3 regions of the Kitasatospora sp. NPDC089797 genome follow, and region 1 is predicted to be linked to each of the others. Evidence: riboswitches for the same ligand, from Rfam matches in the RefSeq annotation. Region 1 holds a riboswitch; each other region holds the start of a gene.

What was found. Region 1 has a riboswitch for thiamine pyrophosphate ahead of thiC (phosphomethylpyrimidine synthase ThiC). Riboswitches for the same ligand answer to the same signal wherever they lie in the genome.
Region 2: another riboswitch for thiamine pyrophosphate. It lies ahead of AB0O91_RS09300 (cytosine permease); the one in region 1 lies ahead of thiC (phosphomethylpyrimidine synthase ThiC).
Region 3: another riboswitch for thiamine pyrophosphate. It lies ahead of thiO (glycine oxidase ThiO); the one in region 1 lies ahead of thiC (phosphomethylpyrimidine synthase ThiC).

Annotation. Positions count from the first base shown of each region.
Region 1 covers NZ_JBFBGS010000031.1:90,346-94,167, reverse strand. Annotated here, with positions in the region: gene AB0O91_RS25130 (cupin domain-containing protein) at 75-392, shown strand; gene tenA (thiaminase II) at 520-1,194, shown strand; gene AB0O91_RS25120 (DUF5326 family protein) at 1,467-1,667, shown strand; TPP riboswitch at 1,848-1,982, shown strand; gene thiC (phosphomethylpyrimidine synthase ThiC) at 1,977-3,791, shown strand.
Region 2 covers NZ_JBFBGS010000009.1:60,386-73,145, reverse strand. Annotated here, with positions in the region: gene AB0O91_RS09335 (hypothetical protein) at 1-356, shown strand, start outside; gene AB0O91_RS09330 (aminopeptidase P family protein) at 410-1,885, opposite strand; gene AB0O91_RS09325 (PP2C family protein-serine/threonine phosphatase) at 2,034-3,497, opposite strand; gene AB0O91_RS09320 (bifunctional DNA primase/polymerase) at 4,116-4,796, shown strand; gene AB0O91_RS09315 (DUF5926 family protein) at 5,015-5,995, opposite strand; gene AB0O91_RS09310 (ATP-binding protein) at 6,101-6,646, opposite strand; gene AB0O91_RS09305 (glycerophosphodiester phosphodiesterase family protein) at 6,928-7,752, opposite strand; gene AB0O91_RS09300 (cytosine permease) at 7,841-9,265, opposite strand; TPP riboswitch at 9,258-9,406, opposite strand; gene AB0O91_RS09295 (trypsin-like peptidase domain-containing protein) at 9,615-11,534, shown strand; tRNA gene AB0O91_RS09290 (tRNA-Ser) at 11,598-11,685, shown strand; gene AB0O91_RS09285 (MerR family transcriptional regulator) at 11,818-12,645, shown strand.
Region 3 covers NZ_JBFBGS010000028.1:5,531-18,290, reverse strand. Annotated here, with positions in the region: gene AB0O91_RS23040 (class II 3-deoxy-7-phosphoheptulonate synthase) at 207-1,556, shown strand; gene AB0O91_RS23035 ((2Fe-2S)-binding protein) at 1,725-2,045, shown strand; gene bfr (bacterioferritin) at 2,074-2,553, opposite strand; gene AB0O91_RS23025 (sulfite oxidase-like oxidoreductase) at 2,785-3,414, shown strand; gene pknB (Stk1 family PASTA domain-containing Ser/Thr kinase) at 3,428-5,206, opposite strand; gene AB0O91_RS23015 (thiazole synthase) at 5,339-6,145, opposite strand; gene thiS (sulfur carrier protein ThiS) at 6,149-6,358, opposite strand; gene thiO (glycine oxidase ThiO) at 6,355-7,539, opposite strand; TPP riboswitch at 7,534-7,646, opposite strand; gene AB0O91_RS23000 (FAD-dependent oxidoreductase) at 7,744-8,949, shown strand; gene AB0O91_RS22995 (Rv2175c family DNA-binding protein) at 8,983-9,348, shown strand; gene thiE (thiamine phosphate synthase) at 9,348-10,001, shown strand; gene AB0O91_RS22985 (polyprenyl synthetase family protein) at 10,027-11,133, opposite strand; gene metF (methylenetetrahydrofolate reductase [NAD(P)H]) at 11,308-12,222, shown strand; gene AB0O91_RS22975 (hypothetical protein) at 12,389-12,760, shown strand, end outside.

The sequences.
Region 1 (3,822 bases):
GTTGAATGCCCCTGGTCCCGGAGGTGGACGGGACACACCCCGATGGGCGGGGCGCGAGGAGGAGGACGGCAGCGGTGAAGATGTTCCGGCTGGACGAACTGGACGCCGAGCGGGCGGCCAACGACGGCGCCTACCTGCGGTTCCTGCGCGAACCGCGGATGTCCGCCGGGCTGTACGCGCTCTCCCCCGGCGCCACCGACACCCAGACCGCGCACGACCAGGACGAGATCTACCAGGTGATCAGCGGCCGCGCCGAGCTGACCGTCGGCGCCGAGACCGCGACCGTCGGGCGCGGCAGCGTGGTGTACGTCCCGGCCGGCACCCCGCACCGGTTCCACCACATCACCGAGGAGCTGCGGGTGCTGGTGGTGTTCTCCCCGCCGGAGGACTGAGCACCGGCCGCGGGGACGGAGCGGGGCGGGCGCGGGACGGGCGCCCGGGCCGGCGGCCAGCGGCCGGCGGCCGGGGACGGGACCGGCGCCGGAGGCCGGAGCCGGGCCGGGTCGTAGGGTCGTCCGCATGACCCGTAGCCCCAGCCTCACCGACGAGCTCTGGGCGTCGATCGAGCCGATCTACGCCGAGATCCTCGCGCACCCCTTCCTCGGTGGCCTCACCGACGGCACCCTGCCGCGCGAGGCCTTCCGCCACTTCGTCGTCCAGGACTCGCACTACCTGCGCGACTACGCCCGCGCGCTCGCCGTCTGCGCCGCCAAGGCGCCCGGCGAGGCGGACGTCCGGGCCTTCGCCGACGACGCGGTCGGCGCGATCGCCGCCGAGCAGGGCATGCACGCCGATTTCCTGACCGCCTTCGGCGGCACCGCCGAGGCGGCCGCGGCCGAGCCGGTGCTGCCGACCACCCGGGCCTACACCAGCTACCTGCTGGCCACCGTCTACGGCGGGTCCTTCGCCGAGGCGCTCGGCGCGGTGCTGCCCTGCTACTGGATCTACGCCCGGGTCGGGGAGGCGCTGCTCGCGCAGGGCTCTCCCGAACCGCTGTACGCCCGCTGGATCTCGACCTACGGCGACGAGGCCTTCCAGTCGGTGGTGCGCCGGGTGCTGGAGCTCACCGACCGGATCGGCGAGGAGCTGTCGGCGGCCGAACGGCGAAGGGTGGTCGAGCACTTCGGGACCACCTCGCGCTACGAGTGGATGTTCTGGGACGCCGCCTGGCGCGGCGAGCGCTGGCCGGTCTGACCCCGCTCTGGCCCTGCTCAGGCGCTGCTTCGGCGCTGCCCAGCTGCTCCCCCGGGGGCTCGCCGGGCGCCGTACGGAACCTGCTTCCCGACCCCCGTCCGGGGCCGTCCTCAGGGGACTCCCCGGGGTCGGGGGTCGGGGTGATCTAGGGGTTCTCTCCGGGCTGCGGACCCTCGTTCCGGCGTCCCCGCCCCCGTACGATCGAAGCATCGGAAGAAAGCGGGATGCGGCCACCGGACGGCAGCCGACCCGAGGGGAGAAGGAGAACCGACATGGCTGAGCTCTGGAAGTCGCTGCCCTCCTGGGTGCGCAACATCGTCATCCCGGTGCTGGTCCTGGTGCTGGCCTGGAACATCATCGCCTTCGTCTTCGGCGTCGTCGGCGCCCTGCTGAGCATCGTGATCAAGGCGCTGGTGGTCGTCGGCATCGCCGCCGCCGTGGTGATCCTGGTGAAGAAGGCCGCCAAGAGCTGACCCCGCTCCGCGCGCCGCGCGGAGCACCTCCGGAGGCCCGGTACCCCGTCCGCGGGGGCCGGGCCTCGGCGTTTCGCCGGCCTCTCCCCCGCCCCTCCTCCGGCGGGTCCGTTTCGGACACCGTCTGGACCTGCGGCGATCGGCTCGCTACGGTGTTGGGCGTCATGTGCAGGCAACACCGCCTGTGGACGCGGGAGCTCGGAGCACCGGGCTGAGAGGACGCTGACCGGACCGTCGACGGACGGACCGACGGCTGCGTCGACCGCAGGAACCTGACCGGGTAATGCCGGCGTAGGGAGTAGAGGTCAGATGACCACGTTCGACGCACAGCCGCAGTCTGCCCAGGGCGCCCCCAGCAGCGAGCGCACCGGCTACCCCACCCCGGCCTGGCGCAAGGCCCACCGCGACGGATCCCGCCCCGACCTGCGGGTCCCGTACCGCGAGGTGCAGCTCACCAACGGCCGGACCGTCCCGCTGTACGACACCTCCGGCCCGTACACCGACCCGGCGTACGAGCCCGACGTGCGGCGCGGCCTGCCCGCCCTGCGGGACGCCTGGATCCGCCAGCGCGGCGACGTCGAGGAGTACGACGGCCGCGAGGCGCGCCCCGAGGACGACGGGATCAAGCACACCTCCCCGCGCGGCGGCAACCTGCGCAACCTGGACGCCGTCTTCCCCGGCCGTCCGCGCCGCCCGCTGCGCGGCCGCGGCGGTGTCGCGGTCACCCAACTCGCTTACGCCAAGCGGGGCGTGGTGACGCCGGAGATGGAGTTCGTGGCCCTCCGGGAGGGCCTGGAGCCGGAGTTCGTGCGGGACGAGGTGGCCCGCGGCCGGGCCGTCATCCCGGTGAACGTGAACCACCCCGAGGTGGAGCCGGCCGTCATCGGCACCAACTTCCTGGTGAAGATCAACGCCAACATCGGCAACTCCGCCGTCACCTCCTCGATCGAGGAGGAGGTGGAGAAGATGACCTGGGCGACCCGCTGGGGCGCCGACACCGTCATGGACCTCTCCACCGGGCGCAACATCCACACCACCCGCGAGTGGATCCTGCGCAACTCCCCGGTGCCGATCGGCACCGTGCCGCTCTACCAGGCCCTGGAGAAGGTCGACGGCCGGGCCGAGGAGCTGAGCTGGGAGGTCTACCGGGACACCATCATCGAGCAGTGCGAGCAGGGCGTCGACTACATGACCGTCCACGCCGGCGTGCTGCTGCGGTACGTCCCGCTCACCGCGCGCCGCAAGACCGGCATCGTCTCGCGCGGCGGCTCGATCATGGCCGCCTGGTGCCTGGCGCACCACCAGGAGAACTTCCTCTACACCAACTTCGAGGAACTCTGCGACATCCTCGCCACCTACGACGTCACCTTCTCGCTCGGTGACGGCCTGCGTCCCGGCTCCATCGCCGACGCCAACGACGAGGCCCAGTTCGCCGAGCTCCAGACCCTCGGCGAGCTCGGCCGGATCGCCCGCGAGCGGGACGTCCAGGTGATGATCGAGGGCCCGGGCCACGTCCCGATGAACAAGATCAAGGAGAACATGGATCTCCAGAAGGAGATCTGCGACGAGGCGCCGTTCTACACCCTCGGCCCCCTCACCACCGACGTCGCCCCCGGCTACGACCACATCACCTCGGGCATCGGCGCCGCGATGATCGCCTGGTGGGGCACCGCGATGCTCTGCTACGTCACGCCCAAGGAGCACCTGGGCCTGCCCAACCGGGACGACGTCAAGACCGGCGTGATCACCTACAAGATCGCCGCCCACGCCGCCGACCTCGCCAAGGGCCACCCCGGCGCCCAGGCCTGGGACGACGCCCTCTCCGACGCCCGCTTCGAGTTCCGCTGGGAGGACCAGTTCAACCTGGCCCTCGACCCGGAGACCGCCCGCGACTTCCACGACGAGACCCTGCCCGCCGAACCCGCCAAGACGGCCCACTTCTGCTCGATGTGCGGCCCGAAGTTCTGCTCGATGAAGATCTCCCAGAAGATCCGCGACGAGCACGGCGACGGCTCCAGCGCGGTCCGGACCGACTTCGACGCCGAGGCCCTGGCGGGCATGCAGGCCAAGTCCGAGGAGTTCGCCGCCCAGGGCAACCGGGTCTACCTCCCGCTGGCCGACTGACATCGGACCACCGAGCGCCGTCCCGGTCGAC
Region 2 (12,760 bases), on a different contig from region 1:
GGACCGCGTACGGCCAGGTGGAACCCCTGGTCTACACGGACCGCTACGCGGGCACGCCGACCCGGCTCGGTGCCCAGCCGGTCAACGACGGCAAGCTGGAGCGGCAGACCGACAGCGGCTGGACGGCGGAGCCGATGTCGCCGGACGCCGGCATGGCCTACGCGACGGCCCGGGACGAGGAGCTCTTCGCGCTGGCCCCGGGGCAGAGCCGGACGCTGACCTACCGGCTGACGACGGGGCCCGGCAGCGGCGCCGGGGACATGCCGTTGCGGGCCCAGGCGGTGCTGCCGTACCACGGTGGCGACCTGACCCTGCTCGGGCGGCAGGACCTCTCGCTCAAGCTCGTCGTCTGGTAGCGCGGAAGGGCCCGGCCCCCGTACGGGAGCCGGGCCCTTCACCGTTCACCGGGTCAGGCGAGCGAGGCCATCCAGGCCTCGACCTCGTCGGAGCGGCGCGGCAGGCCGGCCGAGAGGTTCTCGTTGCCGTCGGCGGTGACCAGGATGTCGTCCTCGATCCGGACGCCGATGCCGCGGTACTCCTCCGGCACGGTCAGGTCGTCCTGCTGGAAGTACAGGCCGGGCTCGACGGTGAGCACCATGCCGGGCACCAGCAGGGCGTCGACGTGCTCCTCGCGGCGCGAGTGGGCGCAGTCGTGGACGTCCAGGCCGAGCATGTGGCCGGTGCCGTGCAGGGTCCAGCGGCGCTGGAGGCCGAGCTCCAGGACCTTCTCGACGTCGTACACGGAGGCGTCCAGCAGGCCCCAGGCGAGCAGCCGCTCGGCCAGGACACGCTGCGAGGCCTCGTGGAAGTCGCGGAACCGGGCGCCCGGGCGGACGGCGGCGATGCCGGCCTCCTGGGCCTCGTACACCGCGTCGTAGATCTTCCGCTGCAGCGCGGTGAAGGCGCCGTTGATCGGCAGGGTGCGGGTGACGTCGGCGGTGTAGAGGGTGTGGGTCTCCACGCCGGCGTCCAGCAGCAGCAGCTCGCCGGGACGCACGTCGCCGTCGTTGCGGACCCAGTGCAGGGTGGTGGCGTGCGGGCCGGCGGCGGCGATGGTGCCGTAGCCGACGTCGTTGCCCTCGACCCGGGCGCGGCGCCAGAAGGTGCCCTCGATCCAGCGCTCCGAGGTGGCGACGGCCTGGCCGAGCTCGCGGACCACGTCGGTGAAGCCGTTGACGGTGGCGTCGCAGGCGGCGCGCAGCTCGCCGACCTCCCACTCGTCCTTGACCAGCCGCAGGCCGCTCAGGAACTCCTTGAGGTCGGCGTCCCGGTCGGCGTCCAGCACGTCGGCGAGCGCGGCCTCCAGGCCGGCGTCGTAACCGCGGACGATCCGGGTCGGCACGGTGGTGTCGGCGGCGAGCGCGACCAGTTCCTCGGCGGCCTTGCGGACGTCACGGGCGGGCAGGCCGAGCAACTGCTCCTGCTCGCTCAGGCTGTGCCGGCGGCCGACCCACAGCTCGCCGTAGCCGTCGAGCCAGAACTCGCCGTTCTCGCGGTCGGAGCGGGGCAGCAGGTACAGGGTGAACGCGTGGCCGCTGTCGCCGGTGGGCTCGCCCACCAGCACGGCGTCCTCGGTCTGGTCGCCGGTGAGGTGCACGTACTCGCTGGCGGCGCGGAAGTTGTAGTCGGTGTCGTTGGAGCGCACCGCGAGGTTGCCGGCCGGGACGACCAGCCGGACGCCGGGGTGGGCGGCGGACAGCGCGGCGCGGCGCGCGGCGGCGTACGGGGCCTGGGCGATCGGGGCGAGGCCGTGCAGCTCGGTGTCGGCCCAGCCGGACTTCATCGAGGCGGACAGCTCGTCCGAGATCTCGCCGTAGAGGCCGTTCTTGCGGCCCTTGAACTGCGGCGACTCCTCGCCGCCCTCGGCCTCGGGGTTCTCGGCCACCGCGGGGGTCCGGTCCTCGGTCACGTGCAACGCCTCCTTGGGGGTGGTACCGCCGCCCTCGGGGGAGGTGTCGGGTCGCGACACGCGCGGGCGGCCGTGCGTCCATGGTACGGACGCCCGGCCGCCGATCCGTTCCGGGTTCGAACCTCTACTCGAAGCGGGCGGCCAGCAGCAGCAGGTCGTCGGTGGCGGGGGCGGTGTCCGGGGCGGGGCAGACGGCCAGCAGGTGGGCGCAGAGCCGGGCCGGGTCGACCCGCACGTCGCGGGGGGCGTCGGCGGCGGCCCGGCGCAGGTTGGCCTGGCCGGCGTGCAGGGTGGGGCCGCAGCGGCGGGCCAGGCCCTCGGTGTAGAGCAGCAGGGTGTCGCCGCGCGCGGCGGTGAGGTCGACCCCGGGGGCCTCCCAGCAGGCCAGCATGCCGAGCGGCGCGGAGAGCGAGGTCTCGACGAACTCGGCGCCGTACCGGCCGACCAGGACCGGCGGGCAGTGCCCGGCCCCGGCGAGGGTGATCCGGCGCTCCTCCGGCTCGATCCAGGCGTAGACGGCGGTGGCGGTGCGGGTCGGCTCGGTGGTCTTGAGCAGCAGTTCCAGGTCGCCCAGGACGGAGACCGGGTCCTCGCCCTCCAGCACCGCGTAGGCCCGCAGCGCGGCCCGGATCCGGCCCATCGCGGCGGCCGCGCCGGGCGCGGATCCGGGCCCGGCGCCGGGCCCGTCGCCGGAGACCGAGCCGACGGTGAGGCCGACCGTGCCGTCCGGCAGCGGGATGGCGTCGTACCAGTCGCTGCCGCTGGAGCGGTCCAGGCCGGCCGGGACGAGCCGGGCGGCCAGCCGCAGACCGGGGGTCTGGGGGAGGTGGTCGGGCAGCAGGCCGCGGCGCAGCGCCTCGGTGGTGCGCCGGGTGCGGTCGGCCTCCAGCTGCTTGGCGAGCAGCGGGGCGGCGATCCCGCAGTAGTGGCGGGCGAGTTCGCGCTGGCAGTCGGTGGGCTCGGCGGGCCGGTCGTAGAACCAGACGGCGGCCGCGAGCGGGCCGTCCTCGTCGGTGGCGAGCGGGAGGCCGTAGGCGCCGCCGAGGCCGAGGTGGACGGCGAGTTCGCGCAGCCGGCCGCCGACGGCCGGGTCCTCGGCGAGGTCGACGGAGTGCAGCTGGTCGGGCCGGTCCTGCTCGCGCAGCAGCCGGGCCAGCAGGCTCTGTTCGGTGGGCACGGTCTCCAGGGCGCCGAGGCTGGCCCGGTCGAGGCCGAGGCCGACGGGCTGGCCGGGGCCGCCGCCGGGCAGCAGGGTGACCAGGACGCCGCGGGCGGCGCCGAGCAGGGCGGCGCCGGAGGCGAGGACGGCGTCCAGGGTGGCGGTGAGGCCGCGGGCGCGGGCGAGCCGCTCGGTGTGCTCGTGCAGGCTGGTGATATCGGACAGGCGTCCGGCCAAACGGTCCTGCACCGTGCCGGGCGGTGCCCCGGGGCCGTCGGCGGTGCCGGCGGCGCCGTCCTCCGGCGCGTCGGCGGGGCCGGGCAGGCCCGGCAGCGGGTCGAGGACGGTGAGCCCGCCCGCGCAGCCGGTCTCGGCCGGTTCTGCGGTCGGCGTCGACGGCTGGGACGCCGACGGGTGGGACTTGGTCATGCCGCCACTCCTGACGCGGTGCTACGTGCCATGCGGAACCCCCAGATACGGCCACGGTGGAGCGAGCACGGCCAAAGGGCGCGTTTCGCCTCGATTCGCTACTACTCGTCATTGATCGACAGCAATGCCACCACTTCTACACAGGCCATTCGGGGCATGTCCAGATCCAGGACGACGCGGTGGCCGGTTCCACATCGGCGCGACCCGGTCGGAGGGCGTGCACGGTTCGTGCGCGCGCCGGTCGGGGCCGGAGGCATGGAGGGAGCCGGGAGCGGGCAGAACGGAGGGAACGGACCGGGCGGCCGTCCGGATCGTATGTCCGCGCCGCCCGCGCTCCGGGCTGGCCGGAAGTCTCTCACTCGTACGGTGGAACCAAGCGTGCCCGGGCGGCGTCCATCCGGTCGCATACGGGATTCTCGTTCCAAGGGCTGTTCCAGTGCGCGGCCCTTCTCATGTCGTGCTCCACACCGTGCTCCACGTCGTAGCCGCGCCGTCCGCCATGCCGTCCGCCCCGCTCCGCGCCGTCCGGGGCCGTGCCGCCGCGGGCCCGTGCGGCGAGTCCCGACGGATGCCGGTGGGGCGGAGCGAACCGAGCGGTCAGGGAAAGGAACGAGCGCCATGCGTGAGAACCCGAAGAGCCCGAACAGCCGGTCGCACGAGTCGCACCGGTCGCAGGACCCACAGGATCCGCAGGGGTCGTCCGCCCGGCTGGCCGCGGCCCTGACGGCCGCCGTGGAGCACCGCTGGCCCGTGGTGCCGGGCACCGTGCTGCGCGGCGGGCGCTGTTCCTGCGGGGAGCCGGACTGTCCGGCCCCCGGCGCCCACCCGCACGACCCCTCGCTGCTGGCCGCGACCACGGACCCCCGGATGGTGCGCTGGTGGTGGGAGCGGCAGACCCCGGACGCTCCGGTGCTGGCGGCCACCGGCACCGCGGTCTCGGCGGTCAGCCTGCCCGCGGCGGCCGGTGCCCGGGCGCTGGTCTACCTGGGCGCGCTGCGGCTGCCGCTCGGACCGGTGCTCGCGATGCCGGGCCGCTACGCGTTGCTGGTGGCCCCGTACTCGCTCGACGCGCTGGGCGAGATGCTCGTCCAACTCCCTTGGGTGCCGGGCTCGTTGCGTTACCACGGGCCGGGCGGCTTCCTGCCGCTGCCGCCCGGTGGCGGGGCCGGGCGGGTGCGCTGGGTGCTGGCGCCGCGGCCGGCCGAGGAGGGTGGGGTCCGGCTGCCGCAGGTCGGGCCGCTGCTCGGCGAGTTGGTGGAGGCGACGGTCCGGCTGGACAGCGGCCGCTCGGCGTACTGACGGACCGCCGGGCCGGGGCCGGACTCCGGGCCCGGTGGTGCGGGGCGTTCCGGAAAAGAAAAGATCCGGCCGCTGGCGACGGGGGATGCACCAGCGGCCGGACTCTTTAGACAGTAACAAGGATCCGCGCCCGCGCCAATTTCCAAGACGCCCTACAGGCCCGGAAATTGCGGCTTCACGGCGACAATGTGACGCGTATCACCCGGATCCCCTGCGCTTTAGTTCAAGGTGACCTGACGGTTCACCAGGTTCGCGCGGGTGCGCCGCTCCTCGGCGGTCAGCGGGGAGCCGTCGGAGAGGACGGCGGCGAGCCGCTCGCCGAACTCGGCGGCGGGCTTCTCGCAGTCGGCCGCGGTCATGCCGAGCGGGAGGTCCCACACCGGGACGGTGAGGCCGTGCGCGCGGAAGGAGCCGACCAGGCGGGTGTCCGGGCCGAGCGAGGCCTCGCCGGCGGTGTTCAGCCGGGCCAGCGCGTCCAGCAGCTGCTCCTCGGGGACGGTCATCACCCAGCGCAGGTGGTTCTTGTCCGGGGTGCCGCACCAGTAGGCGGCGTCGACGCTGCCCAGCTTCTCGGTCGGGATGGCCGAGGCGTTGGCGCGCTCCAGCGAGGCGGCGACCTCGCCGGTGGCGGTCTCGGCGTCCTCCAGCCAGAACTCGAAGCCGGTGTGCACGGTGGGCGTGAACGCGGCGGAGGCGTCCAGCAGGTCCTGGAGGCGGCGGCCGCCCGGGACGGTCCGGCGGGCCGGGACCGGGCTGCCCGGCTCGGTGGCCAGGGCCAGCTCCAGGGCGTCCGCGAGGTCGCGGCTGAGGTCGCCGGAGGAGGACTGGGTCTGCAGGCCGAGCAGGATCGAGCCGTCCGGGCGGCGCAGGGCCGGCCAGGCCAGCGGCAGCACGGTGGCCAGGGTCACCGACGGGACGTCGCCGGTGGTCGCGGTCACCCCGGCGGCCAGCGTCAGCGGCACCGTGGCGGCCGGCACCAGCTCGCGCAGCGCGACCCAGTCGGCCTCGCCCGGCAGGCCCTCGAACGGGCGGTGCACCAGCTCCTGCACCGCGTGCGAGGCCTCCCGGCCGTGGCAGGCCTTGTAGCGGCGGCCCGAGCCGCAGGGGCAGTCCTCGCGGGCCCCGACCACGGGGATCTCGCCCGTGACGGCGGTGGTGGACTGGCGCTGCGGCGCCTTCTTGGCGGCCTTCTTGCCCATGCTGCGGCTCTCCCGGGGACGGTGGTCCTGTTCACCGGGAAGCCTACTGACACTTTCTCCGCGACCGGCTCGCCCGGAGGCGAGCCGGTCGGAGCGGGACGCGCCCTACGCGCTGCGGGCGGTGCCGCCCCCGGTGCGGCGGGCGTGCCGGGCACGGGCGGGCAGCGCCGCCCAGACCGTGACCTCGCCGGGGGCGTCGCGCACGCCCCAGTCGCTGGCCAGCTGGTCGACGATGCTCAGGCCGCGGCCGCCGCCGGAGGTCAGCGAGGGGCTGGCGGGCAGCGGCCGGGTGGCCGCGCCGCCGTCGGTGACCTCCAGGGTGAGCACGCCGTCGGCGTGCATCTGCCAGCGGACCAGCACGCCGCCGTCCGGCTCGGTCGCCTCGTCCTCGTGCTCCCGGCCGCCCGGCGCCGGGTGCGTCCCGGAGGGGACGCCGACCAGCAGCTGGTCCACCACCTCGGCCCGGGCCGAGCGGCCCAGCGCGGGCAGCGGGCCGAGCGGACGGGCGTATCGACAGGCGTTGCTCAACAGTTCGGAAAGGATCAGAACAGCATCATCGATGACCGGTTCCGGTATCTGCCGGTCACCCAGATCTCGACGCAGTCGGCGCCGTGCGACCCCGACACTCGCTGGGCCGTGCGGCACTGCCATGGTCGATGAAGTCGGCACTTCACGCGCCACCATCAACGCCACCCCCGGACCTCCTTCAGCGTATGCCGAGGGATGGATGCCCCTTGTTAATGCGCGGGAAACGACCATCGGAGGATCCCGCGAGCCCATTTCGAGCGGCGCGACTCAGGGTCGACAAGAGGTCATTCCGTGCTCACCCTCCGTCGCCCGAACGCAAGAATTCCGGCAATACCGTGCGCGGAAGGTTTGATTGCCGACCAGGGCGATCAGGCTCCACCGCGTCGCGGTGGAGCCGTTCCGGGTCAGCGGCCGAGCTGGGCGAGCACCTCGGCCGGCTTGTTGGTGATGATCGCGGACACCCCGAGCTCCAGGCAGAGGTCGACGTCGGCCGGCTCGTCCACCGTCCACACGTGCACCTCGTGGCCCAGCTCGCGCAGCCGGGGCACCAGCTGCGGCTTGGCCTTGATCAGCTCGATGCCCGGGCCGGCGATCCGCGCCCCGCCCGGCAGCGGCTGCCCGGGGCGGAGCCGGCCGATCAGCGGCAGCATCCGCTCGATCAGGAACACCCGCCGGTAGTCCGGCGCGGCGGCCGCCACCCGGTTCAGCGCGATCGAGGAGAAGCTCATGATCCGGGCGGACGGGCGCTCGCCGTCCGGGGCGGTGCCGATCTTGTACCGCTCCAGCGTCCGCAGCAGCTCGGCCTCCACCCGGCCGCGGAAGCGCACCGGGTGCTTGGTCTCGATCGCGAGGTCCACCGGGCGGCCGCAGTCCACCACCAGTTCGAGCAGCCGGTCCAGCCGCAGCACCCCGCGCAGGTCCGGGTCGGTGCTGGGCCGGCCGGTCTTCCAGGCGCCGAAGTCGTACGCCTCCAGCTCGGCGAGCGTCATCGCGGAGACGGTGCCGCGGCCGTTCGAGACCCGGCCGATCCGGCGGTCGTGCACGCAGACCAGGTGGCCGTCGGCCGTCACCCGGACGTCGCACTCGACGCCGTCCGCGCCCTCGTCGAGCGCGCGCCGGTAGGCCGCGAGGGTGTGCTCGGGCAGCGCGTGGGAGGAACCGCGGTGGGCGATCACCTGGACGGAGGGCGCGGTGCGCGCCGCCGCCGGGGGCAGGTCTGGGCTGGTCACGGCCCCAACGATAGGGGGCGCAGGTGAAGCGGAGGCGAAGACGGCCCCAACCTGCGGGGCCGGCTCCGCCTCCGGGTCCTGCCGGGCCTCAGCCCCGGACGGCGCGCCGGGTCAGCGGGGCGAGCATCGCGGTGGCCGCGGCCGGCACCAGGAAGGCGAACAGCGAGGCCGAGGTCCACTCCTGCGGGGTGAAGTGCAGCGCCTGCTGGGCGGAGGTCCAGAAGTCCACCCACCAGTCGGCCACCGCGGTCGGCGCGATGAACTGGTAGACCGCGAAGCCCAGCAGCCACGGCAGCAGCATCGTCCAGCGGGACGGCGCCCGCTCGGAGAGGTTCCAGCCGTGCCGGCCGGCGCCGAAGAAGTAGTCCACCGCCAGCACCGCCAACAGCGGCACGAACACCGAGCCGATCAGCCCGAGGAAGTTGCTGTAGGTGTCGGTGAAGCGGTCGATCCGCAGCGCCAGCACGGTGGTCAGCACGCCGATCGCGCCGCTCAGCACCCGGCGGTCCACCCGCGGCAGCAGGTTCTGCAGCGACATCGCGGTCGAGTAGACGTTGGCGAAGGACTGGTCGGTCTCGCGCAGCACCAGCACCAGCAGGAACAGCCAGCCGGCCCAGACGCCGAGGAAGGAGTCGAAGATCCGGCTCGGGTCGCCGTCGGACTGCAGGAGCGCCATCAGGCCCAGCACGTAGCACCAGACCTGGGCGACGGTGTAGCCGGAGAAGCTGCCCCAGAACGCCGAGCGCGGGGTGCGCGAGTGCCGGGTGTAGTCGGCCGCCATCGGGACGAAGGAGATCGACACCGCGATCATCGCGTCGGTGGCGCCCAGGAAGCCGTGCCAGTTGCCCGCGCCCGGGTCCGGCACGCCCTGCCGGCCCAGCTGGACGGTGAAGTACACCATCGCGACCGCGACCGCACCGGCCACGAACCGGCGCAGCACCGCGATCGAGCCCAGCGGCCAGATCGTCAGCGCGGTGGTGAGCGCGCCCGCGAGCAGCACGAACAGCCAGCGGTACCCGGTGGTGTGGGCGACGGTCTGCGCGCCCGCCGCGATGGTCAGCAGTTCGAACACGCCCCAGCCGATGCACTGGACGATGTTCAGCACCGTCGGCAGGTAGGACAGCCGGGTGCCGAACAGGCCGCGCAGGTTGGCCATCGCCGGGGCGCCGGTCCGGGCGCCGATCAGCGCGGCCACGCCGAGCATCGCGGTGCCGACCGCCGTGCCGGTCACGATCGCGGTCACCGCGGCGGCCAGCGACAGCTCGCTGCCCTTCGCGCCGAGCACGGTGGCCGCGGTGGAGAAGCCGATCAGGCTGACGCCGAGGTTCATCCAGAGCGCGAAGTGGTCCCGGAAGCGCAGCGTGCGCGGCGGCTCGGTGTCCAGCACCAGGGGGGCCTCGACCCGCTGGTCGGACACCGCGGTGGCGGTGGGGGAGGCGGGGTCGGTGGGGTCGGTGGGGAAATCCTTGGACGCGGGCGCGTCGGAAGAAGAGGATGGCGAAGCAGGCGGCATGGCCGATACTCCCTACGCCGGCATTACCCGGACAGGTTCCGGCGGTCAGCGCCCCCTCGACGGTCCGCCGGCTGATCGCCTGGCGTACGGTCGACATGCGCACTCTCAGCCTGGTCGGTCCAAGCTCCCGCGTGTCAGTTTGGAGCGACAGGCTAACCGGCACGGGTACGAACGCCAAAGGCCACGGGGTGCGGGGTCCGCATCGCGGGACGCCGGGCGGGGGTGGGGAGCCCCGGCTGTCGGCGCGGGCTAAGGATTCTTATGAGTTCTTCAGAGGGGTCCTTACGGCAATCGAATCGTCGGTGCGAAAAACTATGGTCCTTGGTTCTGTCAGCTATGGAGGTCGTCCGTGAGCACCGAGCGCGAGGTTGGGCCCGCCGGGCCGCAGGGGGAGCAGCCCGCGGGGGCGCAGGAAGCGGCCGCTGCCGCGTCCGAGGGCACCGCCCAGGGCGGTCACACGCCGACCATGGCGTTCAGCCGGGTCCCGGAGCCGGCCGCCGAGCCGGTGGCCGAGTCGGTGCCCGGGCCGACCGCGGACGCGGCCGCCGCCGAGGGCAGCGCCCAGGGCGGTCACCAGCCCACCATGGCGTTCAGCCGGGTGCCCGGGCCCGCCGCGGCTCCGGCCGCACCGGAGGCCCCGGCCGCCGCGCCCGCCGGCGCTCCGGCCGAGGGCGGGCACCAGCCCACCGTCGCCTTCACCAAGGTCCCGCCGGCGGAGGCGCCCGCCGCGCCCGCCGTCGAGGAGCCGGCCGTCGACCCGGTCACCGGCTACATCGACGCCCCGCCGCCGGTCCTGCCGCCGGCGCCGCCCGTCGCCGCCCCGGTCGCCCAGGCCCCGGCCGCACCCGCGCTGCCGCCGGGCGTCCCCGGGACCAACCCGTACGCCACCCCGAGCCACGGCGTGCCCGCGGCCGGTGCCCAGGACGTCTACGGCACCCCGGCCGCCAACGCCCAGGAACCGTACGGCGCCCCGGGCGCGCCCGCCGCGCCTCCCCAGCACCCCTTCGGCGCCGGCCAGCCGCTCGGCGGCTGGGGCGGCCACGACGCCACCTCCGGCGGCGCGGGCTACCCCGGCGGTCCGAACGGCCCGCTCGGCTACCCGGGCGAGTACCCGGGCGGCCCGAACGGCCCCGGCGGCCCGCGCAAGAAGCGCGGCGGCCTGGTGGCGCTGCTCGCCGCCGTCGCCCTGGTCGCCGGCGTCGCGGGCGGTGCGATCGGCGTGGTCGCCACCGACCACGCCAACAGCAGCACCTCGGCGGACGACCACCGCAGCACCACCGTCCAGGCCAGCAACACCCAGAAGAACGAGCCCGTCCCCGGCTCGATCGCCAGCATCGCGCAGAAGGCGCTGCCCAGCGTCGTCACCATCAAGGCGCAGGGCAACGGCGAGTCGGGCACCGGCACCGGCTTCGTCTTCGACACCGAGGGCCACATCCTCACCAACAACCACGTGGTCGCGCCGACCCTGACCGGCAGCGGCGGCAAACTGACCGTCAAGTTCGCCGACGGCACGTCCTACAGCGCCTCGGTGCTGGGCCACGCCGAGGGCTACGACGTCGCCGTGGTCAAGATCGACAACCCGCCGAAGGCCAAGCTCGCGCCGCTGCCGCTGGCCGACTCCGACAAGGTCAACGTCGGTGACGCCACCGTGGCGATCGGCGCCCCGTACGGCCTGGAGTCCACCGTCACCAGCGGCATCGTCAGCGCCAAGGACCGCCCGGTGGCCTCCGGCGACGAGACCGGCTCGCAGGCCTCGTACATGAACGCCCTGCAGACCGACGCCTCGATCAACCCCGGCAACTCCGGCGGCCCGCTGCTGGACTCCAGCGGCTCGGTGATCGGCATCAACTCGGCGATCCAGTCCAACGCCTCCTCCAACGGCCGGGCCGGCAGCATCGGCCTGGGCTTCGCCATCCCGATCAACCAGGCCAAGTGGGTCGCCGACACCCTGATCAAGACCGGCAAGCCGGTCTACGCCAAGCTCGACGTGCTGCGCAACGACGACTACAAGGGCGACGGCGCGCAGATCCAGACCAAGGACATCCAGGGCCAGCCGGCCGTCACCCCCGGCGGCGCGGCCGACAAGGCCGGCCTCAAGCCGGGCGACGTCATCACCAAGCTCGGCGGCGCCCCGATCGAGAACGGCCCCGCCCTGGTCAGCCGGATCTGGACGCACAAGCCGGGCGAGACCGTCGACGTCGAGTACACCCGCAACGGCCAGACCATGAACACCAAGGTCACGCTCGGCCAGCGGGACGGCGACCAGTGACCCTCGGGTGCGCGCAATCGTGTGCACCGAACCCCGCCGGAACCGTTAGGCTGACCTCCGCCTGGAGAGCTGCCCGAGCGGCCTAAGGGAACAGTCTTGAAAACTGTCGTGGCGTGACCCGTCACCGTGGGTTCGAATCCCACGCTCTCCGCCGGTAGGAGAACCACACCTGCTCAGGGCGGGTGCCGAGACCACTCGGCACCCGCCCTGAGGTGTTTCCCGGGGCGGTCCACCGGGCGGGGGTTGACCCTGACACCGTGGGAGGCCGTGGAGTGGGAGCACCATGTTGAACATCGGAGACTTCGCCAGCCACGGCCGGGTGTCGGTGCGGATGCTGCGCCACTACGACGCGATCGGCCTGCTCACCCCGGCCCGGGTCGACCCGGTCACCGGGTACCGCTCCTACGAGGCGGGCCAACTCGCCCGGCTGAACCGGGTGATCGCCCTCAAGGAGCTCGGCTTCACGCTGCAGCAGGTCCGGACCGTCCTGGACGAGCAGCCGACCGGGGCCGAGCTGCGCGGGATGCTGCGGCTGCGGCGGGCCCAACTCGCCGCGGCGATCGCCGCGGACGAGCAGCGGCTGGCCCGGGTCGAGGCGAGGCTCCGAACGATCGAGAGCGAGGGGAACATGTCCCAGCACGATGTCGTGGTGAAGCCCTTGCCGTCCGTCCGGGTGGCCCAACTGTCCGGGGTGGCGGCGAGTTACCAGCCCGAGGACATCACCCCGGTGATCGGCCCGCTGTTCGAGGAGCTGTGCCGGCGGGTGGCCGGGGCCGGGATCGAGGAGGTCGGTCCGGCCGTCGCCCGGTACGAGGACGCGCCGGAGCGGGACGGGTCGGTGGTGGTGCTGGCGGCCGTCCAGGTCGCGCCCTCGGTGCGGGGCGGCCGGGAGGACTTCGAGGTGGTCGACCTGGCCCCGATCGAGGAGGCGGCGACCATCGTCCACCGCGGCTCGATGGACGGGTCGATGGGCAGCATCCAGGCGCTGGCCCGCTTCATCGACGAGAACGGCTACCGCTCGGCCGGGTACGCCCGGGAGCGCTACCTGGAGTGCCCGGAGGACGTCGCCGGCTGGGTCGTGGAGCTCCAGGAGCCGGTGAGCCGCCGGTAGCCGCCGGTAGCCGGGCCGGGGGGAACGGCCGGCCCGGCACCGAGGCCCACTTGCCCACCCCCTGCCCTGCGGGCAGAGTGCGGAGGTGGCGGGGGTGCGGCGGCGCGTGGAGGCG
Region 3 (12,760 bases), on a different contig from region 1:
GCCGTCGTGTTCGTCTAGGAACGCGCGATCTGTGGGCCACCCAGGGGGGAGGCCCACCACCAGGAGTGGGTGTGGGGCGCGTGCATGGGGTCGAGCCTAGCGGATGGGGCCGTCCGGGTGAGCCGGCTCACGCGCATTGTCCGAGACGTGTCTCATCCCTCGGGCAATGGTCACGAATCACTCGCGGCACCCCGTAGCCTTGCCGTGTGACCGCAACGACTGAGAACACGAGGACTGGCCACTCCTGGCAGTCCCTGCCCGCGGCGCAGCAGCCTGAGTGGCCGGACCAAGAGGCTCTGCGCAAGACCCTTGCCGAGCTCGCCTCCTATCCGCCGCTCGTCTTCGCCGGTGAGTGCGACCAGCTGCGCGCCCGGCTCGGTGCCGTGGCACGGGGCGAGGCCTTCCTCCTCCAGGGCGGCGACTGCGCGGAGGCCTTCGACGGCGTGTCCGCGGAGCACATCCGCAACAAGCTGAAGACCCTGCTGCAGATGGCCGCAGTGCTCACGTACGCCGCCTCGGTGCCGGTCGTGAAGGTCGGCCGGATCGCCGGCCAGTACTCCAAGCCGCGTTCGAAGTCGACCGAGACCCGCGACGGCGTGACCCTGCCGGTCTACCGCGGCGACTCGGTGAACGGCTTCGAGTTCACCCCCGAGTCCCGGATCCCGGACCCGGAGCGCCTGAAGCGGATGTACAACGCGTCCGCTGCGACGCTGAACCTGGTGCGCGCCTTCACCACCGGTGGTTACGCCGACCTGCGCCAGGTGCACGCCTGGAACCAGGACTTCGTGCGCAACTCGCCGGCCGGCCAGCGGTACGAGCAGCTCGCCCGGGAGATCGACAACGCCCTGGCGTTCATGAACGCCTGCGGCGTGGCGCCGGAGGAGTTCAAGACCGTCGAGTTCTTCTCCTCGCACGAGGCGCTGATCCTGGACTACGAGACCGCGCTGACCCGCGTGGACTCGCGCACCGGTGAGCTGTACGACGTCTCCGGCCACATGGTGTGGATCGGTGAGCGCACCCGCCAGCTGGACCACGCGCACATCGAGTTCGCGTCGAAGATCCGCAACCCGATCGGGGTCAAGCTCGGCCCGACCACCTCGGTGGACGAGGCGCTCACCCTGATCGAGAAGCTGGACCCGGAGCGCGAGCCCGGCCGCCTGACCTTCATCACCCGGATGGGTGCGGGCAAGGTCCGCGACCACCTGCCCACCCTGGTGGAGAAGGTCACCGCCTCCGGCGCCAAGCCGGTGTGGATCTGCGACCCGATGCACGGCAACACCTTCGAGGCCTCCAGCGGGCACAAGACCCGGCGCTTCGACGACGTGCTGGACGAGGTCAAGGGCTTCTTCGAGGTGCACCGCGCCCTCGGCACCCACCCGGGCGGCATCCACGTGGAGCTGACCGGCGACGACGTCACCGAGTGCGTGGGCGGCGGCGACGAGGTGCTGGTGGACGACCTGCACCAGCGCTACGAGACGGCCTGCGACCCGCGGCTCAACCGCAGCCAGTCGCTGGACCTGGCGTTCCTGGTGGCGGAGATGTACCGCGGCCAGTGATCCGACGGCCCTGATGTGACGAAAGCCCCTCCGGATTCGGGGTCACCGAGTCCGGAGGGGCTTCTTCGTGCCCGTTTCGCCAGGTAAGGTGAGGCTCAGTGAACTAAGGCAAGCCTTAGTCAAGATCCACTCCGCGCTTCACCGCGCTTCACCCAGGGAGAGACCGCGATGTACGTGTGCATGTGCCATGCGGTCACCGAGGCCCAGGTGAAGACGGCGATCGACGCGGGCGCCTCCACCCCGCGCCAGATAGCGAAGGGCTGCAAGGCCGGGACGGACTGCGGCTCCTGCGTCCGCCGGATCCAGGCGCTGCTCGGCGAGCACGGCGCCCGGCCCTGTCCGACCGCCCGGCTGGCGGCGAAGCTCGGCCTCGCCGACCCGGAGGACCGGGCCGTCCCCGAGCCGGCCGCCCCCGGGGTGGACGTCCCGGCGGCCCCGATGATGCCGGCGGCCCCGATCGCACCGGTGCTCCCGCTGCGGGTCGCCTAGGGTCCGGCAAGGATCCGAGGGGCGGGCCCTAGGACTCCGGCTGCTCGATCAGCTGGGCGAGGTAGAGCGCCTCACCGAGCTTCTCCAGGAGTTCCAGCTGGGTGTCGAGGTAGTCGATGTGGTGCTCCTCGTCGGCGAGGATGTCCTCGAAGATGTTCGCCGAGGTGACGTCGTTCTTGGCCCGCATCACCACGATCCCGCGCTTGAGCCGGTCGATCGCCTCGACCTCGACCTGCCGGTCCGCCTCGAACATCTCCTTGACCGTCTGGCCGATCCGGACGTGGAACAGCCGCTGGTAGTTGGGCAGCCCCTCCAGGAACAGGATCCGGTCGGTGAGCGTCTCGGCGTGCTTCATCTCGTCGAACGACTCGTGCCGGGTGTACTTCGCGAGCTTCGTCCAGCCGAAGTTCTCCTGCATCTTGGCGTGCAGGAAGTACTGGTTGATCGCGGTGAGCTCGGCCGTGAGTTGCTCATTGAGGAACTCGATGACCTCCGGGTCGCCCTGCATGGTGCTGCCTCCCTGCGTTACGTCCTGCGGTGAGTCCTGCGCTGGGCATCCTGGCACCGTATCGGGAGGAAATTCCAGTAAGTTCACACTCACTAGGACATGTGTCGGAATATCCGATTTGGGGGGAAGTGTGGACGGGGGCGATCGATCGCCGGTCCGTACGTGCAGGGCGTGAACAGCGCGTGAAGGGGCGCACGACGATGCTCGTCCGCCGTCTGTCACCATGGAGCCATGGGTCAGTCCGAACGAGAACAGCTTCCGCCGTCTGACCCGAGGCTCCCTCCGGGCCAGCGCGTCCAGCGCGGCTGGCCCGCCCTGCACTACGGGCCGGTGCCCCGCTTCAAGCCGCTGACCTGGGACCTCCAGGTGTTCGGCGCCACCGCGTCGGCGGAGAAGGCCAGCTGGGACTTCGCGGCCTTCGAGGCCCTGCCGCGCACCACCGTGGTCGCCGACCTGCACTGCGTGACCAAGTTCTCCGTGCTCGGCAACGAGTGGACGGGCGTGCCCGCGGCCGCCCTGCTCGACCTGGTGCCCCCGGCGCCCGGCGTCACCCACGTGATGGTCTGGGCCGAGTACGGCTACAGCGCCAACCTGCGGCTGGCCGACTTCGCCGACCCGCACACCCTGCTCGCCACCCACCGCAACGGCGAGGCGCTGACCGCCGAGCACGGCTTCCCGGTCCGGCTGGTGGTGCCCCGGCTGTACGCCTGGAAGGGCCCCAAGTGGGTGCGCGCGGTGGAGTACATGCGGGCCGACCGGCGCGGCTTCTGGGAGGAGCGCGGCTACCACAACCTGGCCGACCCGTGGCGCGAGCAGCGCTACTCCTACCAGGAGGGGCCGGCCGACGGGCCGCTCCGCTGAACCCCGAACCCGCTCAGAACAGCGAGAAGTTGACCGTCACCACGGACTTCTGCGGGCGCCGCTCGCCGGCCGCCGGGGACTGGCCGCTGACCTTGCCCATGCCGAGCGTCCAGTCGGTGGAGGCCTTCATGGTGAAGCCCGCCGCCTGCAGCGCCCGCTGGGCGTCGTCCCGGCCCATCCCGGTGACGTCCGGGACGGGCACCATGCCCTTGCTGACCACCAGCGAGACCGCGGCGTTCTCCTGGAGCAGCTGCCCGGCGGCCGGCGCGCTGCTGATCACCGAGCCCTCCGGCACGGTGTCGTTGTAGGTCTGGGTCACCCCGCCCCGGGTCAGCTGGGCGCCGGCCAGCGCGGCGGCCGCGTCGTCCGCGCTCTTGCCGGTGACGTCCGGCACCGCGATCCGCTTGGGACCCTTGGAGAGGGTGACCGTCACGGCCTCGCTCTTGCGGGTGCGCGCCCCCACCCCGGGGTCGGTGGAGATCACCTGCCCGGCCGGGACGGACTCGCTGAACACCTCGACGAACCGGCCGTGCATGCCCTCCCCGTCCAGGACCCGCTGCGCCTCGGCCCGGTCCTTGCCGAGCACGCCCGGCACCGAGCCGTACAGCCCCTCGGAGATCCCGTAGGTGACCCCGCCCACCACCAGGACCAGGGCGGTCAGCACGGCCGTCCAGATCAGCGGCTTGCGCGGGAGGCGGCGCAGCCGGCTCGGCCGGCGCACCCGGACCGGGGTCGGCTCGTCGTACGGGCGGGGCTCGACCAGCAGCTGGTCCATCAGCTCGGCCGGGACGTCCAGCACGCTGGTGCGCTCCGGCGGCGGGGCGTCGGCGGGCCGCGGCAGCGGCTGGATCACCGAGGTCGGCTCGCTGGTCGGGTAGCGCGGGCTGGGCCGGGTGGAGGCCGGCGGCTCGGCGTCCAGCTCGGCCGGGGTGAGCGTGCGGCGGACCCGCTGGAGCGCGGCGAGCAGCTCCACCGCGTCGTACGGGCGGGCGTCGGCGGCCCGGGCGCAGGCTCCGGCCACTATGGCGTCCAGCGCCGGGGCGACGGAGGGGGCGGTCAGCGAGGGGGCGGGGACGTCCTCGTGCAGGTGCTTGTACATCACCTGGACGGGGTTGTCACCGGTGTGCGGGCGGCGGCCGGTGAGCATCTCGTACAGCAGGATGCCGGCCGCGTAGACGTCGACCCGCTGGTCGGTGGGGGCGTCCGGGAGGATCTGCTCGGGGGCGAGGTAGGAGACCGTGCCCAGGACGGTGCCGCCGGTGGCGGTGCTCGTCGAGGTGGGGGCGCCGTCGGCGCTGCCGAGCACCCGGACCAGGCCGAAGTCGGCGACCTTGACCAGGCCGGTCCCGGTGATCAGCACGTTCTCCGGCTTGACGTCCCGGTGGACCAGCCCGGCCCGGTGGGCGGCGCCGAGGGCGGCGAGCACCGGCTCCAGCACGTCCAGGGCGGCCCGGACGGACAGCGCGCCGCGGTCGCGGAGCAGGTCGCGCAGGGTGCGGCCGGGCACGTACTCCATCGCGAGGAAGACGTGTCCGCCGTCCGCGCCCTGGTCGAAGACGTTGACCACGTTGGGGTGGGTGAGCCTGGCGACGGCCTTGGCCTCGCGGATGAACCGGGCGGTGAAGCCCTCGTCCCCGGCCAGCTGGGGGTGCATCACCTTGAGGGCGACCACCCGGTCCAGCCGGGTGTCGGTGCCCCGGTAGACGGTGGACATCCCGCCGGTCGCGATCCGCTGCTGGACCCGGTACCGGTTGTCGAGCAGGGTACCGATCAGCGGGTCGTGCAAGGCCATGTCCACCCGGCGAGTCTAGTGGGGTGCCCGGGCGCCGGTCCCGGCGGACACCGCTCCGGGACCGGCTTGTGACACGGTCTACACGGGCCGCGCGGCCCGCGTGGGCTGCCCCGCCCGCACGGGCCGCGCCGGCTACCCGGCCCGGAAGGCCGGCCGCTCCCGGGAGTCCAGGTCGGCCCGGCCCGCCATCGCGGAGGAGGCCTCGGCGTGGAAGCGGCGCGGGATCCGGCCGGCCCGGTGGGCGAGCCGGCCCGCCTCGGCGGCGTGCCGCATCGCCTCGGCCATCAGCACCGGCTCCTGGGCCCGGGTCACCGCGGAGGCGAGCATCACCGCCGCACAGCCCAGCTCCATCGCCAGTGCGACGTCGGAGGCGGTGCCGGCGCCCGCGTCCAGGATCACCGGGACGCCCGCGTCCTCGACGATCAGCTGGAAGTTGTGCGGGTTGCGGATGCCCAGGCCGGAGCCGATCGGCGAGCCCAGCGGCATGATCGCCGCGCAGCCGACGTCCTCCAGCTTGCGGGCCAGCACCGGGTCGTCATTGGTGTACGGGAGCACCGTGAAGCCGTCGTCGACCAGCGTCTCGGCGGCGTCCAGCAGCTCGATCGGGTCCGGCAGCAGGGTCCGCTCGTCGGCGATCACCTCCAGCTTCACCCAGTCGGTGCCGAGCGCCTCGCGGGCCAGCCGGGCGGTCAGCACGGCCTCGCCGGCGGTGAAGCAGCCGGCCGTGTTGGGCAGCACCCGGATGCCGTTGCGGGTCAGCACGTCCAGGACGGAGCCCTGGGTGGTGGCGTCCACCCGGCGCATGGCCACGGTGGTCAGCTCGGTGCCGGAGGCGAGCAGGGCGCGCTCCAGCACCTCCAGGCTCGGCGCACCGCCGGTGCCCATGATCAGCCGGGAGGAGAAGGTCGTCCCGGCGATGGTCAGTTGGTCGTCGGCCATGGCTCAGCCTCCCTGGACGGCGGTGAGGATCTCGATCCGGTCGCCGGTCGCCAGCGCCGTCGCGGGCCACGAACTGCGCGGCACCACGGCCTCGTTGAGGGCCGCGGCGACACCGGTGCGGGCGGCGCTGACGGTGGTCACCAGGGCCGCGAGGGTGGTGGCGGCGGGCACCCGGCGGGGTTCGCCGTTGACGGTCAGCTCGATCTCGGTCATGCGCAGGCCTTCGTCAGGGGGGATGCGGGGGAGAACCGGGTGGGCGTGAACGGCCTTGCCAGGTCCGGTACTTCACCGGTCGCCAGGTAGTCGGCGAGCAGGTCGGCGGTCACCGGGGTGAGTAGCACGCCGTTGCGGTAGTGGCCGGTGGCGGCGACCAGCCCGGGCAGTGCGGTCGGCCCCAGCAGCGGGGCGTTGTCCGGCGAGCCGGGGCGCAGCCCGGCCGCGGTCTCGCGCAGCGGGAGTTCGGTGATGCCCGGCACCAACTCGTGGGCGTCGCGCAGGAGTTCGTACACCCCGCCGGCCGTGACGGTGGTGTCGTAGCCCTGTTCCTCGGTGGTCGCGCCGATCACCAGCTCGCCGTTCTCGCGCGGCACCAGGTAGAGGTGCTGACCGCGCACCACGGCGCGGACGTTGCGGGAGAGGAACGGCCGGTAGACCTCGGGGACCTGGAGGCGCAGCACCTGCCCCTTCACCGGGCGCACCGCGGGCAGCACCCCCTCGGGCAGGCCGGGCAGCCGGTGGCTGTGCGGACCGGCGGCGAGCACCACCTGCTCGGCGGTCACCGTCTCCAGGGTGCTCAGCCGGGCTCCGGTCGCGCGGCCGTCCTCGACCAGCAGCTCGACGGCCTCGGCCCGGTGCAGCAGCACGCCGGCCCGTTCGCAGGCCGCGACCAGGGCGGTGAGCAGCCGGCGCGGGTCCACCTGGTGGTCGTCCGCGACGTGCAGGCCGCCGCGCACCCCCGGGGCGAGCATCGGCTCCAGCCGCCGGGCCTCCCGGCCGGTCAGCCAGGTCGAGTCCAGGCCCAGCCGTTGGTGGAAGGCGTGCAGTTCGCGCAGTTCCTCGCGGTCGTCGGAGTCCAGCGCGACGGCGATGGTGCCGCAGCGGCGGTAGCCGGTGTCCAGGCCGCCGCTCGCCTCGGTGAGCTCGGCGGCGAAGCCCTCGTAGCGCCGGTTGGAGGCCACCCCGAGGTGCAGCAGAGGCTCCTCGCCGTACTGCAGCTCGGTGACCGGGGCGAGCATCCCGGCGGCGACGCCGGCCGCGCCCCCGCCGTGCCGGGGGTCGACCACGATCACGTTCCGCAGCCCGCGCTGGGCGGCGCGCCAGGCCACGGCGAGGCCGATGACGCCCCCGCCGATCACCAGCACGTCCGCGTGGCTGCCTGCTGACAAGCGTGACAAAGCTGCTCTTCTCCCTTCGCCGGTATGACCCGGATCAGGTTCGGACGGTCGCGGGCCGTGCCAGCCCGCCTCTCAGCCCGGTACGCCGGGCTCCCGTGTGGTGCTCCCACCTTAACGCCGGGGGTGGGCCCGGCCGAAGGGCCGTACGAGGCGTGGGACGGGGCCGGGCGGCCGCCCCCGGGGCCCGCCGGGCCCGTGGGTACAGTGACGGGCGTGGCAGAGCTGAGCAGCGCAACGCAGCAGGTGGTCGTCGTCGGGGCCGGGCTGGCCGGGGCGCAGTGCGCCCTGAAGCTGCGGGAGGGCGGCTGGCCCGGGCGGATCCTGCTGGTCGGCGAGGAGGCGCACGCGCCGTACGACCGGCCGCCGCTCTCCAAGGACGTCCTGCTCGGCAAGGCCGACGCCACCACCCTGGACATCGACTACGACGGCCTCGGCGTCGAACTGCTCACCGGCCGCCGGGCCACCGGGCTCGCCCCGGGCGTGCTGCACACCGACGGCGGCGACCTGCGCTACGACGCGCTGGTGATCGCCACCGGCGCCACCCCGCGCGCCCTGCCCGGCGCCGAGCGGGCCCACCTGCTGCACACCCTGGACGACGCCCTGGCGCTGCGCGCCCTGCTGCGCCCCGGCCTGCGGCTGGTGCTGGTCGGCGCCGGCTGGATCGGGGCCGAGGTGTCCACCGCCGCGCGGCAGGCGGGCTGCGCGGTGACCGTGGTCGAGGCCGGTCCGGCACCGGTGCCCGGGGCGCTGCCGACCGAGGTCGGCGCGGCGATGGCTGCCTGGTACGCCGAGGCCGGGGTCGAACTGCGCTGCGGGGTCGGCGTGGCCGCCGTCGAGCCCGGGGCGGTGCTGCTGGCGGACGGTACCCGACTGCCGGCCGACGAGGTGGTGGTCGGCGTCGGTGCCCGGCCCGCGACCGGCTGGCTGGCCGGCTCGGGCGTCGAGCTGGACGCCGCCGGCGCGGTCGTGGTGGACGGCCGGCTGCGCACCGGCCTGCCCGGGGTGTTCGCCGCCGGGGACTGCGTCAGCTACCCGTCGGCCCGCTCCGGCGCCCGGCTGGCCGTCCAGCACTGGGACCACGCGCTGCAGTCCGGCGGCGCCGCGGCGGCCTCGGTGCTCGGCGCGGACGTGCCGTACGACCCGGTGCCGTACTTCTGGTCCGAGCAGTTCGGGCGGATGGTCCAGTACGCCGGCCGGCACGCCGAGGGCGACGAACTGCTGTGGCGCGGCAGCCCGTCGGACGCCGCCTGGTCGGTGCTCTGGCTGCGCGGCGGGGTGCCGAGCGCGCTGCTGGCGGTGGACCGGCCGCGCGACCTCACCCAGGGCCGGAAGCTGATCGAGCGCGGCGCGGTGCTCGACCGGACGCTCGCCGCGGACCCCGCGGTGCCGCTCAAGGGGGCCACCGTTTAGCGCCGGGCAGTGGCGAGGTGGCAGTCTGGTGGCGTGAGCGAGATCGAAAGCAATGTTGAAGCCCTGGTCCCCGAGTGGATGTACCTCCCCGACATCTCGGAGCAGTGGGGTGTGCTGGTCACCGAGGTCCGCGACATGGTCAGGAAGCGTGAGCTGATCGCGCTGCGCCGCGGCCCCAACAAGTCGCTGCAGGTCCCTGCGGCGTTCATCGACGGCCAGGGGCTGGTCAAGCACCTGTCCGGGACCCTGAACCTGCTGCGCGACTGCGGGTACAACGACGTGGAGATCCTGGAGTGGCTCTTCACCGAGGACCCGTCGCTGCCCGGCAGCCCGATCCAGGCGCTGCGGGAGAACCGCGGCACCGAGGTCAAGCGCCGCGCCCAGGCGATGCTGATCTGATGGCGGCCGACACCCTGCGCGCCCGGCTGGCCGACGCCCGGCTGTACCTGTGCACCGACGCCCGGCGCGAGCAGGGCGACCTGGCCGAGTTCCTGGACGCGGCGCTGTCCGGCGGGGTGGACATCGTCCAGCTCCGGGACAAGGGCCTGGAGGCCCGGCAGGAGCTGGCGGCGCTGGAGGTCTTCGCCGACGCCTGCCGCCGCCACGGCAAGCTGCTGGCGGTCAACGACCGCGCCGACGTCGCCCACGCGGCCCGGCCGGACGTGCTGCACCTCGGCCAGGACGACCTGCCGGTGCCGGCCGCCCGGGCGATCCTCGGCGAGGACGTGCTGATCGGCCGCTCCTGCCACGCCGAGTCCGAGGTGGACGCGGCCGTCGCCGAGCCGGGCGTCGACTACTTCTGCACCGGCCCGGTCTGGCCGACCCCGACCAAGCCGGGCCGGCACGCGCCGGGCCTCGGCCTGGTCTCGTACGCGGCGGCGCAGGCCACCGACCGGCCGTGGTTCGCGATCGGCGGGATCGACCTCGGCAACCTGGACGAGGTGCTGGCCGCCGGCGCCCGCCGGGTCGTGGTGGTCCGGGCGATCACCGCGGCCGAGGACCCGCGGGCGGCCGCCGCCGAGCTCGCCCGCCGGGTGCGCACGGCGCTCTGACGGCCTCCGGGGCCGCCGTCGTCCCTCAGTACTTGCGGACGGTGGCGGCCTCGGCCAGCGCCAGCAGCACCCCACGCGCCTCCTCGTCGGCCAGCGGGGCCGCCGCCAGCGCGGCCAGCGACTGCTCCATCAGCTCCTCGATCCGGCGCTCCACCAGCTCCGGCGCGCCGGAGCCGGCGACCAGCCCGCGCAGCCCGGCGACCTCCTCGGCGGCCAGGTCGGGCGCGCCCAGCCGGGCGTCCAGGTGCCGGGCGTCGGCCGGCGGCAGCGCGCGCATCGCGTGCGCGACCAGCAGGGTGCGCTTGCCCTCGCGCAGGTCGTCCCCGGCGGGCTTGCCGGTGACGGCCGGGTCCCCGAAGACGCCGAGCAGGTCGTCCCGCAGCTGGAAGGCCTCGCCCAGCGGCAGCCCGAACGCGCCGAGCGCCCCGACCAGCTCCGGTCCGGCCCCCGCCAGCAGGGCGCCGACCTGCAGCGGTCGCTCGATCGTGTACTTCGCCGACTTGTAGTGCAGGACGGTCTGCGCCCGGGCCAGGGCGCCCCGGTCGGCCGAGTCGCCGGCCACCGGCTCCAGCACGTCCAGGTACTGGCCGACCATGACCTCGGTGCGCATCAGGTCGAACACCGGCTTCGCGGCCAGCACCGCCGCCGGGTCCAGGCCGGAGCGCAGGAACAGTTCGTCGCACCAGATCAGCAGCAGGTCGCCGAGCAGCACCGCGGCCGAGGAGCCGAACTGCTCGCGGTCGCCGCGCCAGCCGCTGTCCCGGTGCAGCGCCTCGAAGCGGCGGTGGACCGAGGGCAGGCCGCGGCGGGTGTCGCTGCGGTCCATCAGGTCGTCGTGCACCAGGGCGCTGGCCTGCAGCAGCTCCAGCGCGGCCGCGGCGTTGGCGATCCCCTCGCCGTCGGCGGGACCGCCCGCGGCGCGCCAGCCCCAGTAGCAGAAGGCCGGGCGCAGCCGCTTGCCGCCGTCCAGCAGGAAGTCGCGCAGCGCGTCGGCGGCGGGCACCAGCTGCGGCGAGATCGTGCCGAGCAGCGCGGACTGCCCGTCCATGAACGCGGTGAGGGCGGCGTTGACGCGCGTGCGGACGTCCTCCACGTCGATGGGGTTGGCCGACCGGTTGCTGGACGAGGTCACGATGATGCTCCGCTGGGTTCGCTGGGGTGCAGCAAGCGTAGCGGGGCGGTGGGGAACGGCTGTGCGAGCGGGGCCGGGGGAGCGGGGGAGGGCAAGCGGAGAACGGTCCACCACTTGTCCCGAATCGTGGAATCGAGTTGTCCGCCCCCTTCGGAGGCCCGATAACCTGCCAGCATGGCACTCGGCATCGCTTCCACGAGACCGGACCGCGCACAGACGGTCCGCGAACTCCTGGCGGCCGGAAGGCGCTCCTTCTCCTTCGAGTTCATGCCGCCGCGCACCGAGATCGGCGAGCACCGGCTCTGGGACGCCATCCGTCGGCTCGAACCGCTGGACCCGAACTTCGTCTGCATGACCTACGGCGCCGGCGGCTCCTCCCGGGAGCGGACCGTCAACATCGTCGGCCGGATCGCCACCGAGACCACGCTCACCCCGGTCGCCCACCTGACCGCCGTGGACCACTCGGTCGCCGAACTGCGCAACATCATCGGCCAGTACGCCGACCAGGGCGTGCGCAACGTCCTCGCGGTCCGGGGCGATCCGCCCGGGGACCCGATGGGCGAGTGGGTCCGTCACCCGGACGGCGTCACCTACGCGTACGAGCTGGTGGAGCTGATCAGGGGCATCGGCGACTTCTGCGTCGGCGTCGCGGCCTCGCCGAACATGCACCCGCGCTCGACCGACTGGGACGAGGACATCCGGCACTTCATCGCGAAGGTCCGCTCCGGCGCGGACTACGCGATCACCCAGATGTTCTTCGAGGTGGACGACTACCTGCGGTTCCGCGACCGGGTCACCGCCGCGGGCTGCGAGACGCCGATCATCCCGGAGATCATGCCGGTGACCAACGCCAAGCAGCTGGAGCGCTTCCCGCAGCTCAGCGGCTCGGCCTTCCCGGCGGAGCTGGAGGCCCGGCTGCGGGCGGCCGTCGACGACCCGGCGGCGCTGCGCGCGATCGGCATCGAGCACGCCACCGCGATGGCCGAGCGGCTGCTCGCGGAGGGCGCGCCCGGCCTGCACTTCATCACGCTCAACCACTCGACGGCGACGCTGGAGATCTACCAGAACCTGGGGCTCCACCAGCGCTGATCACCGCTGTTCACGGGCCCGTCACCGCCACGCGGTGGCGGGCCCGTGCGGGTGCGTCCGGTGCCGCCCGGGGGCGGGAACGCGATGCGGTGCCCCGGCCGTTGAACCGGTACAGTCGCCGCACACGCGCGGCGCGCGCGGGCACGCGACTGGAGGTAGCGCGCGGATGGGCATCGGATACCTGCTGCTGTACGTCGCGTTGGCGGTGGTGGCGCTCTGGCTGGTCGCCGAGGTGCTGCTGCAGAACCGGGCCCCGGTGCACTGGCGGGCGCTGGCCCTGGCCGGCTTCCTGGCCGTGGCGGCCGGGATGGGCCTCGGCTCGGTCCTGGTGATCGGCGCCGGCGCGGGCCTGTTCGCGGTCGGCCAGGCCTTCGTCACCCTCTCGGTCAAGCGCGGCTACCAGGGCGGCTGGTCCCTGCGGAAGGCCGACGGCAGCCTGCCCGGCCCGCTCGCCAAGGTCCCCCTGCTCGGCGCCCTCACCGGCGGCGCGGCGGTCGCGGCCGTGGCGGCGGCGGAGGAGGAGCGGGTCGGCGAGGTC